Regions from separate parts of the Sorangium sp. So ce385 genome, predicted to be linked through region 3. Evidence: riboswitches for the same ligand, from Rfam matches in the RefSeq annotation. Region 3 holds a riboswitch; each other region holds the start of a gene.
The links. Region 3 has a riboswitch for cobalamin ahead of WME83_RS07140 (TonB-dependent receptor). Riboswitches for the same ligand answer to the same signal wherever they lie in the genome.
Positions count from the first base shown of each region.

Region 1: linked by a shared signal. The riboswitch ahead of WME83_RS02525 (energy-coupling factor ABC transporter permease) and the one ahead of WME83_RS07140 (TonB-dependent receptor) in region 3 are both predicted to bind cobalamin.
Region 2: linked by a shared signal. The riboswitch ahead of WME83_RS23330 (ribonucleoside-diphosphate reductase subunit alpha) and the one ahead of WME83_RS07140 (TonB-dependent receptor) in region 3 are both predicted to bind cobalamin.

Region 1 is NZ_CP150337.1:656,775-660,041, forward strand. It holds gene WME83_RS02510 (energy-coupling factor ABC transporter ATP-binding protein) at 1-150, opposite strand, end outside; gene WME83_RS02515 (CbiQ family ECF transporter T component) at 147-896, opposite strand; gene WME83_RS02520 (hypothetical protein) at 886-1,185, opposite strand; gene WME83_RS02525 (energy-coupling factor ABC transporter permease) at 1,182-1,859, opposite strand; cobalamin riboswitch at 1,994-2,197, opposite strand.
Region 2 is NZ_CP150337.1:6,390,998-6,394,264, reverse strand. It holds gene WME83_RS23330 (ribonucleoside-diphosphate reductase subunit alpha) at 1-1,333, opposite strand, end outside; cobalamin riboswitch at 1,591-1,798, opposite strand; gene WME83_RS23325 (cytochrome c-type biogenesis protein) at 1,884-2,495, opposite strand; gene WME83_RS23320 (NAD-dependent protein deacetylase) at 2,687-3,267, shown strand, end outside.
Region 3 is NZ_CP150337.1:1,940,011-1,943,277, forward strand. It holds gene typA (translational GTPase TypA) at 1-846, opposite strand, end outside; cobalamin riboswitch at 1,016-1,223, shown strand; gene WME83_RS07140 (TonB-dependent receptor) at 1,457-3,267, shown strand, end outside.

The DNA of each region.
Region 1 (3,267 bases), 1.3 Mb from region 3:
GAGCGTCCGGAGCAGCGCGGTCTTGCCGGCGCCGTTGCCGCCGAGCACCGCCACGGACTCGCCCTCGGCGACGTCGAGGCGCACGTCGCGCAGCGCGGGCTCGGCGCCGCGGTAGCCGACCCGGGGGGCGCGGAGGGCGATCGCGCTCATCCCGCCGCTCCGGCGGCGACGCTGAGCCCGAGGGCCGCGAGGGCGAGGGCGGCGAACGCGAGGTTCGCGGCGGGCGCGCTCGGCCGACGGTCGGCGACGGGGAGCTCCCCCCGGTAGCCGCGGAGCTGCATGGCGACGGCGGCGTGCTCGGAGCGCTCCAGGGTCCGGAGCGCCACGACGCCCGCGACGGCGCCGGCCGAGCGCGCGGCGGCGACCGGGCGCGCGAACCCGCCGCGGAGCGCGGCGGCGCTCCACGCGCTGTCGGCGGCGCGCTGGAGCACGCCGGCGAAGCGGCGCGCGAGCGCGAGCAGCTCGACGAGGGCCGCGGGCGCGCCGAGCCCGGCGAGCGCCGCCTCGATCTCGGCCGGCGCGGCGGCGCTCGAGAGCCACCGGAGCACCGCGGCGGCCGCGAGGACGCGCGCGGCGATGGCCGCGGCGCGGCGGGCGCCGTCGCGCGCGATCGCGTCGAGCGGGAACGGCGCGCCCGCGAGGAGCGGCTCGCCCGGGGTGAGCGCGAGCGCGAGGGCCGCGGCGAGCCCGCCGATCCACGCGGCGGGCGCGAAGGCGCGGAGGATGGCGCCGGCGGTCATGCCCTGGAGGGCGAGGGCCGCGCACGCGACGGCGAGCAGCGCGGCCGGCGTCCAGGGCGAGCGCGCGCCCGCGGCGACGCAGCACGCGGCCACGGCGGCCCCGAGGCGGAGCCGGGGATCGACGTCGCGGAGCCGCGCGGGGGGGTCAATCCGCACGGAGCCCGTCGCCGCCCGGCTTGCCGGCGGGCTGGCCGGCGCGCTCCACGAAGAGCACGCGCGAGAAGTAGCCCAGGGCGAAGCCGGAGAGGAGCCCTGCCCAGAGGAACGCGAAGAGCAGGAGGTCGCCCTCGAGGCCTGCGAACAGCGGCCCCGTGTCGTGGCGGCCGGCGTCCTCGGCGACGCGGCGGACGACGGCCTCGTCGACCCCGTCCCACGAGGCGTTGCCGCAGGCGGCGAGCCAGAGCGCGGCGGCGGCGAGCAGCGCGCGCGGCGCGACCCGCGTCACGACGCCCCCGCCGCGAGCGGGACGACCTGGAGCCGATCGAGGATGTCGGGCCGCCGGGCGCGCAGGAAGACGAGCGCTCCCGCGGTCATGGCGCCCTCGAGGAGGCCGAGCGGCAGCTGGGTGGGGACGAAGGCGAGGGCGACGCCGGTGAACATGGATGCCACCGACCCGTCGCCCGCGAGCCCGAGCGCGAGCTCGAGCGCCGTGGTCGCGTACGTGGCCCAGTCGGACGTCACGCCGGCCAGGAACCCCGCGACCCAGAGGCTCGCGCCGCAGCGCCGCGCGAGCCGGAAGACGAGGTATCCGGTGAACGCGCCTGCGATGCCCATCGACGCGACGTCGGCGCCGAGCGTGGTGAGCCCGCCGTGCGCGAGGAAGAGGGCCTGGATGAGGAGCGCCACCACGGTGACGAGGACGGTCATCCAGGGGCCGATGAGCACCGCGGCGAGCCCGGTGCCGCACGGGTGGGAGCAGGTCCCTGCGGTCGGCACCGGCACGGGCATGCACGAGATGGCGAAGACGGCGGCGGCGACGAGGCCGACGAACGGCTTATAGAAGGCGTCGTCCCGGGTGCGGCGCCGGAGCAGGTGGAGGGCGACGGCGACGAAGGGCAGGGCGAGCGCGTTCCAGACCGCGCACCAGCCGAGCGGCAGGACGCCCTCCGCGAGGTGCATCGCGGCCGCGGGCCGGGGCGCGAGCAGCGTCGCGAGGAGCACGGCCGCGATGGATACAGCGCGGCCGGGAAGACCGATTTCGGCGCTCCGGGTGAAGTCCGCACCCGAACGCCACGAAGACGTGCGCAAGCTGCACCTCGTGGGGGGCTCGGGTAGGTCTCCCGGCTCATGGGTTCAGGGGGCCTTTCGGGCTCCCAGCGCCGCGTCCACCTTCCCAGGCCTCTTCAGAGGCCCAGTGGTCTTCGGAGGCGGCTCCCCACTCACGGTGGCGGTACCGCGCCGGTTTCGCACCGGCTTCCCTGTTATGCCCAGAGGGCACCCGAGGTGTGGATTGTCAGATGGATGCTCGGTAGTCCCGTTTCGCGCCCGGCGTCAAGGACGTCGCGCCGCGGCCGCGGGGCAGGCGCTCGTCCTGCGGCGGCTGCCCCGCGGCGCGCTGGCGCGTTCGCGGCGGCCGTCTCGCGGCGCGCGCCGGCGCGTTCGCGGCGGCCGTCTCGCGGCGCGCGCCGGCGCGTTCGCGGCGGCCGTCAGGCGGCGCGCGCGGGCGCGTTCGCGGCGGCCGTCAGGCGGCGCGCGCTGGCGCGTTCGCGGCGGCCGTCAGGCGGCGCGCGCCGGCGCGTTCGCGGCGGCCGTCAGGCGGCGCGCGCTGGCGCGTCTCACGCCGGACCGAGCTCGGTGACGATCCGCGCGCGCGGGCTACCGCCGCGGGCGGTCCAGTGCGTCGCGGGCCACCGAGCGCCCGGCGTCCGGAGGTCCGGCGCGGCGGGGGGCCGTGCTGTACCGCGCCCGGCCTCGTGGCATTGCGAGCGGCCGATCCGCCGCTGCCGCGGTGTCCACCGCGCGTGGCGCCGCCCCAATCGAATCGACAGGCTGCGCTGCGCGCGCTCGCGCCCTCCGGTCGCAACGCGGCGTCCGCGAAATTGACCGAGACGCACGCGGACAAGCTTCCTCGAAAAAGCTGCAAGCGATGTGCTTCTGTAGTTAAAGTCTCTTTACTTGTTCATCCCGGGATCGCCGCTCGCCCCCGGGTGCCCGCTCGGAGCGTGCGCCGCCCCGCGCGTGCGGCGCACGTTCCGGTGATTTTCTCGCCGCAGTGTGCTTTGTTCGTCCTGGCTCTTTACTTGTGAGCAAGTGTTCCGTGCCTGGCTCGCTTCGTCGCTGAGCCTGGCGTGAAGGGGCGGCGGGCTCTCGTGTTCTCTTTTCGAGGGCGCGGCGAGCGACTCCGCCGGACGCTGCTCCGGCGCGGGTATGCCCGGCTCGGACGCGCATTCGCGGAAATCGGCGGCGTGCGCGCTGCGCTGTCACCTGGCTGTCATCGTGCCGGTAGCAATTCGCTCATCGCGTGCAGCGGTTGCACTTTGTTATCGACAACCTGCTTCCGGGTGCCACACTCCGATCACCGCATGCG
Region 2 (3,267 bases), 4.5 Mb from region 3:
CCGTCTGGTTGCAGGCGCGGTTCGCCTTGTCCTTGAACGTCATCCAGCCGTTGCCCGTCTGCGCGAGCGTCCGCATCATCCGCGCGTAGAGCTCGCGCGCCTTCATCGTCTTCTTGGCGAGGCCCGCCCCCTCCGCCTCGGCATAACGGCGCTCGAACTCGTCGCCGTAGAGATCGGGCAGATCGCGCACGTCCTTGGGGTCGAACAGGCTCCATTCGCCGTCCGCCTCGACCCGCTTCATGAACAGGTCCGGGACCCAGCTCGCGAGGTTCAGGTTGTGTGTGCGCGCGGCCTCGTCTCCCGTGTTGTCGCGCAGCGCGAGGAACTCCTCGACGTCGGCGTGCCACGGCTCGAGGTAGACGCAGCAGGCTCCCTTGCGCTTGCCGCCCTGGTTCACGGCCGCGACCGACGCGTCGAGCGTCTTGAGCCACGGCACGATGCCGCTCGAGTGCCCATTGGTGCTCTCGATGAGCGAGCCGCGCGACCTCACGCGGTGGTACGCCAGCCCGATGCCGCCGGAGAACTTCGAGAGCAGCGCGACGTCGGTGTAGCGCTGGTAGATGGTCTCGAGGTGGTCCTCGGGCGAGTCGAGCAAAAAGCAGCTCGAGAGCTGCTCGTGGCTCGTCCCCGCGTTGAACAGCGTGGGGGAGCTCGGGAGGTAGTCGAGCGACGAGAAGAGCCGGTGAAGCTCGATGGCCTGCGCCGCCGTCTCGGACAGCGCGCACGCGATGCGCAGGAAGAACTGCTGCGGCGTCTCGATGACGACGCGCGCCTCGGGGTGCTTGAGGAGGTAGCGATCATAGAGGGTCCGCAGCCCGAAATATTCGAGCTCGTGATCGCGCCCCGGCTCGATCGCGTCGTTCAGCTTGCGGGCGTTCTGCGCCACGAACCCGTGGAGCCGCTCGTTGATGAGGCCGAGCCGCCGCCCGACGGCCACGGACTGCGAGAAGGCGTGGATCTCCTGGTTGCGGACCTCCTTGTCGATATAGGTGGCGAGCAGGCGCGCCGCGAGCTTCGCGTACTGGGGCTCCTCCGCGATGAGCGACGCCGCCGTCTGGATGGAGAGCTTGTCGAGCTCCCGCGTCGTGGCGCCGTCGTAGAGGCCGCTGATGGTCTTTGTCGCGACGCGGAGCGCGTCCACGTCGGGCAGCGCCGCGCAGCAGCGGCTCACGGCCCGGACGATCTTGTTGACGTCGACGGGCTCGCTCGACCCGTCGCGCTTCGTCACCCGCATCGTCGTGTGCGGGAGCGTCTCCTCCGCGCCTCCGCCCCTCGCGCTCCGCGCCCGCAACGGCGCCGCGCCGTCGCCCGTCGTCACCGTGTCGCTCAGCATGGCAATCCTCCTCGTCGAGCTTCGTTCGGAGCGGTCCCGGACCGCTCGCGTCGAGATCGCGAGAGCGAAGAAGCCAGCCGATGCGCACGGATGCGCCGGGCCCTCCTGGAGAGCCCTCGGACCGACCGCTCGCCCCCGCGGGCGAAAGGAAGACAACGCGGGAGGGGGTCGGAACCGAAACGAGCGCGAGAGTCGGCGCCAGCTCGGACCTCCCCGCCTCCCTCGAGGCTTCCAGGTCAAACCGGCGCGGGATGTCTCCCCGACGCAGGATGTTGGCAGGTCTTCGGGCTCGCGAGCGCTCCGGCTCTCGCCGGCTTCCTACGGTCCACCGCTTCCCAGCCAGGAGGCCAGTGCTCGTCGTGGAGATCGTTCTCGCTTACCGCTGCGGGGCAGCCCCGGATTCACACCGGGTTCCCTTTTGAGCCCCGGGCCGAAGCCAAGGGCACCAACACGTGGCACTACATATTGCGGTGCGATGCGCAGGTCAAGCGAGATATTGTGGTCGGGGCCGGGCGAGGCGAGCGACGACGGGCTCTCAGCGAAGGTGTGCTCACGCGTCGCGCGCCCGGAGCTCGTCGTCGAGGCGCTCGTCATATTCATCGCGATCGGCCGCCGCGACGGCGCCGCTCGGCGGGGCTGGCTGCGCGGCGCCGCGCCTCCACGAGCGCAGCAGGGCGAAGACCCCGAGAAACGTCACCGCGATGCCCAGCATCAATGCCAGCGCGACCTTGCCGAGGACGCCGGACGAAGGCGCCGCGCGGAGGCGGTCGCCATAACGCGCGACGAGGTCCTGCTCGATGGCGTCGGCGGCCTCGCCCCGGTGGAGACGCGCGCGGATCTCGCGACGAAGATCGCTCGCCACCGGGGATTCGTGCACATCGAGCGTCTGATTCCAGCAACAAGGCGCGAGCAGACGCGCCGCGAGCGCCTTTTCGCCGGGCGCGGGGGCCGCGTCGACGAGCTCGGTCGCGGCCTCGCCGGGCGTCGCCGGCTCGGCCCTGCCGCTGAGCGCGACGCCCGCGATGACGGCGGCCAGCGCCGCCGCGCGGCGCCAGCGCGAGCTCCGCAGGAGCCGGAGACGCGATGTCGAGCTCGCCTCGCGTGCCCCGCGCGCCGAACGGGCCGGCTCATTCGCCGATTTGCAGTGCGCTCGATCGATCATGGCAAGACAGGCTAGCGCCGCTGGCCGCCAGGGCTCTGCGACACGATGTCGCGCGCGTCGCGGCGCATCCCGGGCAGGCGCGGTGTGCGGCCCGAGGAGCGGGTTCGGAGAGGCGCAGTCGCCTGTGCTGCGCGTCACGCCGGCGCGGGCGGCTGGCGGCGCCTCCGGCGGCGGGTCACAAACGGGGGCCCATGCCGCTCAGCCATGCGCTCCTCGCGGATCCGGTCGACGACCTCATCGCGCTCCTGCGCGGCAAGCGCTTCGTGGCGCTGACCGGGGCGGGGTGCAGCACCGAGTCCGGCATCCCGGACTACCGCGGCCCCGAGACGCGGCGCCGGGCGCGCAACCCGATCCAGGGGCGGGAGTTCTCGCGCTCGGCCGAGATCCGGCAGCGGTACTGGGCGCGCGCCGTGATCGGGTGGGAGCGGTTCTCGCGGGCCGAGCCCAACCCGGCGCACCGCGCCCTCGCGCGGCTCGAGCAGGATGGGCTGCTCGAGGGCCTCATCACGCAGAACGTCGACGGCCTCCACCAGGCCGCCGGCAGCCGCCGCGTCATCGAGCTGCACGGGACGCTCGCCGAGGTCGCGTGCCTCGAGTGCGGCGCGATGGAGCCGCGCGCCGCCCTCCAGGAGCGGCTCCTCGCGCGGAACCCCGGCTGGCTGCGGCTCGCGGCCGACGTCGCCCCCGACGGCGACGCCGACCTGCCCGCCGAGCACGTGGCCGGCTTCCAGACGCCCCCCTGCCTGCGCTGCGACGGGCCGCTCAAGCCGCG
Region 3 (3,267 bases):
CTCGACCGGGACCCGCTTCAGCCCCTCGTAGGCGTAGAGCATCTTCACGTAGCCGCGCGACTGGCCGCCCTCGCCGAGGAGCGCGACGTCGGCGCCGGACCGGGCGGTGCCCCGGACCACGCGGCCGACCGCGAGCCGGCCCACGTAGTCGTCGTGGGTCGTGTTGCAGACGATGACCTGGAGCGGCCCGTCGGGGTCGCCGGAGGGGCCGGGCACGCGCTCGAGGATGGTCTCGAAGAGCGGCTCCAGGTCCTTGGCCTCGTGCTCGAGCTCGCGCTTCGCCTGGCCGAACTTCGCGATCGCGTAGAGCGTCGAGAAGTCCATCTGCGCGTCGCTCGCCTCGAGGTCGCAGAAGAGGTCGAACACCTCGGAGAGCACCTCGTGGGCGCGCGCGTCGCTCCGGTCGATCTTGTTGATGACCACGATGACCGGGAAGCCGCGCTGGAGGCACTTCGAGAGCACGAACCGCGTCTGCGGCAGCGGGCCCTCGGCGGCGTCGACGAGGAGCAGCGCCCCGTCGGCCATCATCAGGGTGCGCTCGACCTCGCCGCCGAAGTCGGAGTGGCCGGGCGTGTCGACGATGTTGATCTTGACCCCGCGGTACCGGATGCTCGTGTTCTTCGCGAGGATGGTGATGCCGCGCTCCCGCTCGAGGTCGTTCGAGTCCATGACGCGCTCGGCCACGACCTCGTTCTCTCGGAAGGCGCCCGACTGGCGGAGCATGTGATCGACGAGGGTCGTCTTCCCGTGGTCGACGTGGGCGACGATGGCGATGTTGCGGAGGTCGTTACGCGGCATATACGGCGGCGGCCGTGTAGCACGCGACCCACGGAGGAGCGAGCCCATCCTCGCCAGAGCCCGAACGTTCGGCCCGCGCGGACGTCGCTCGGCGAGCGCTCGGGTTCACGTGGCGCCGCGCGGGCAGGAGCCCGCGCGATGCGGGCGCGTGGCGACGGACGCGGCGCGGAGCGGGCGAGGTGAGCGGGAGCGATTGACAGCCGGAGGCGCATCCTCGTAGGGTGCGCGCCGCGCTGGTGCCTGGGCGCTCGCTCAGGCTGAATAGGGAACCCGGTGAAATTCCGGGGCTGCCCCGCAGCGGTAAGCGAGAACGACCTCCACGACACGCACTGGCCCGATGAGGGCTGGGAAGCGGTGGACAGTAGGAAGCCGGCCCAGCCGGAGCGCTCGCGAGCCCGAAGACCTGCCCGCGCCCGGCGACGGGGACACATCCGACGCCGGTTCGACCTGGGAGCCTCGAGGGAGGCGGTGAGGTCCGAGCCGGTGCAGCCCTGCGCACGTCCCGGATCCCGAGCCGCCCCCGCGTTGCCTTTCGGTCGCCCGCGGGGGCGAGAGGTCGGTCCAGGGCATCGCGCCGTGGGCGTCCTTTTTCCTCCTCGCGGAGCTCGATGCGAGCGGCCCGGCGCCGCTCCGCGCGATGGCGCGAAGGAGGACATGAATGCTGCGCGAGAACGTCACGAAGGGCCACGGACACCGCCATCGACTCCCTCGGATCGCCGCGCTGGCGATCGTGCTGTCCGCCGCGCGGCCAGCGCGGGCCCAGGGAGAGCCCATCGAGGTCACGGTGCACGCGGAGAAGCCGGGCAGCGAGGCGGCCTCGCGCGTCTCGGTCGGGCACCGCGAGCTCGAGCTCAGGCCGAGGCTCCGGCCGGGCGACCTCCTCGAGTCGGTCCCCGGGCTCTTCGCCGTGCAGCACGCCGGCGGCGGCAAGGCGAACCAGTACTTCCTGCGGGGCTTCGACGCCGACCACGGGACGGACGTCGCGTTCTTCGTCGACGGGGTGCCCGTCAACCTGGTCAGCCACGGCCACGGGCACGGCTTCACCGACCTCTATTTCATGATCCCGGAGCTCGTGATCGGGCTCGACGGTTACAAGGGGCCCTACTACGCGAGCATCGGCGATTTCGGCACGGCCGGCGCCGTCAACCTCCGCTTCGCCGAGAAGCTCGACGAGAGCTCCGCGCAGCTCGGCGTGGGGCAGTACGGCATCCTGCGCGGCCTCGTGATCGCCTCGCCGGAGCTCGGCGACGACTGGCGCGCGGTGGCCGCGGCGGAGGTCTACCGGAACGACGGGCCGTTCCAGAGCCCGGAGCGGCTCGAGCGCTTCAACGTGTTCCTGAGGGCGACGCGCGACCTCGGCAGCACCGGCAAGGTCCAGGCGACGTGGATGTCCTACGGCTCGACCTGGTACGGCTCCGGCCAGATCCCGGCGCGCGCCGTGTGCGGCGAGGGGGAGCAGGGCGGCCTGAACCCGCCGCCCTCCGCCTTCGGGCAGCCGTGCGTCGATCATTTCGGCGCGGTCGATCCGACCGAGGGCGGCTCGACCGCGCGGCACATGGCGTCGGTCTCCGCGTCGACCGCGTGGCGGGACGCCGACCTGAGCGCGATGGCGTACCTCCTGCGCTATCGCTTCACGCTGTACTCGAACTTCACGTTCTTCGCCGAGGATCCGGTCCACGGCGATCAGATCGAGCAGAACGACGACCGCACCGTGCTGGGCGCCGACTTCCGGCTCCGCAAGCAGATCGAGCACCGCGGGGCGAGGTTCACGACGTCGCTCGGCGCGCAGATCCGCGCGGACGCGATCGACAAGTCGCTCCACCACGACGAGGCGCGCGAGCGGCTCGAGGAGCGGGATCGGACCCACGTCGACGAGGGCCAGATCGGCGTGTACGTCGAGCAGGACGCCCGGCTCCGGCGCTGGCTCCGCCTCGTGCTCGGCGTGCGCGGGCAATGGATCGACGTCAACGTGGACGACCTGCGCGAGGACCTCGAGGGGACGGGGAGCAGATCGAGCGGCGCGCGGGGGCAGATGCAGCTGCTGCCGAAGCTCACGGCGGTCGTCTCGCCGGTGGGGGGGCTCGATCTCTTCGCCCACTACGGGCGCGGCTTCCACTCGAACGATGCCCGGGGCGCGGTGCTGGGCCAGGGGGCGGCGACGCTGATCACCCCGGCGAAGGGCTACGAGGTCGGCGCGAGGGTCGCGCCCGTGCGCGGGCTCTCGCTGAGCGCGGCCGGGTTCCTCCTCGACCTCGACTCCGAGCTGGTCTGGAGCGGCGACGCCGGCGAGACCGAGGCGTCGGGGGAGACGCGGCGCTACGGGATCGAGATCGGCGCGCGCTACCGGCTCGGGAGCTGGCTCTTCGCCGACGTGGACGCGACGTTCACCCGCGCGCGCTTCCGCGCGAACGCCGGCAACGGGAGCGCGGTCGCCCTCGCGCCGACGCGGACGCTGACCGCGGGCATCGG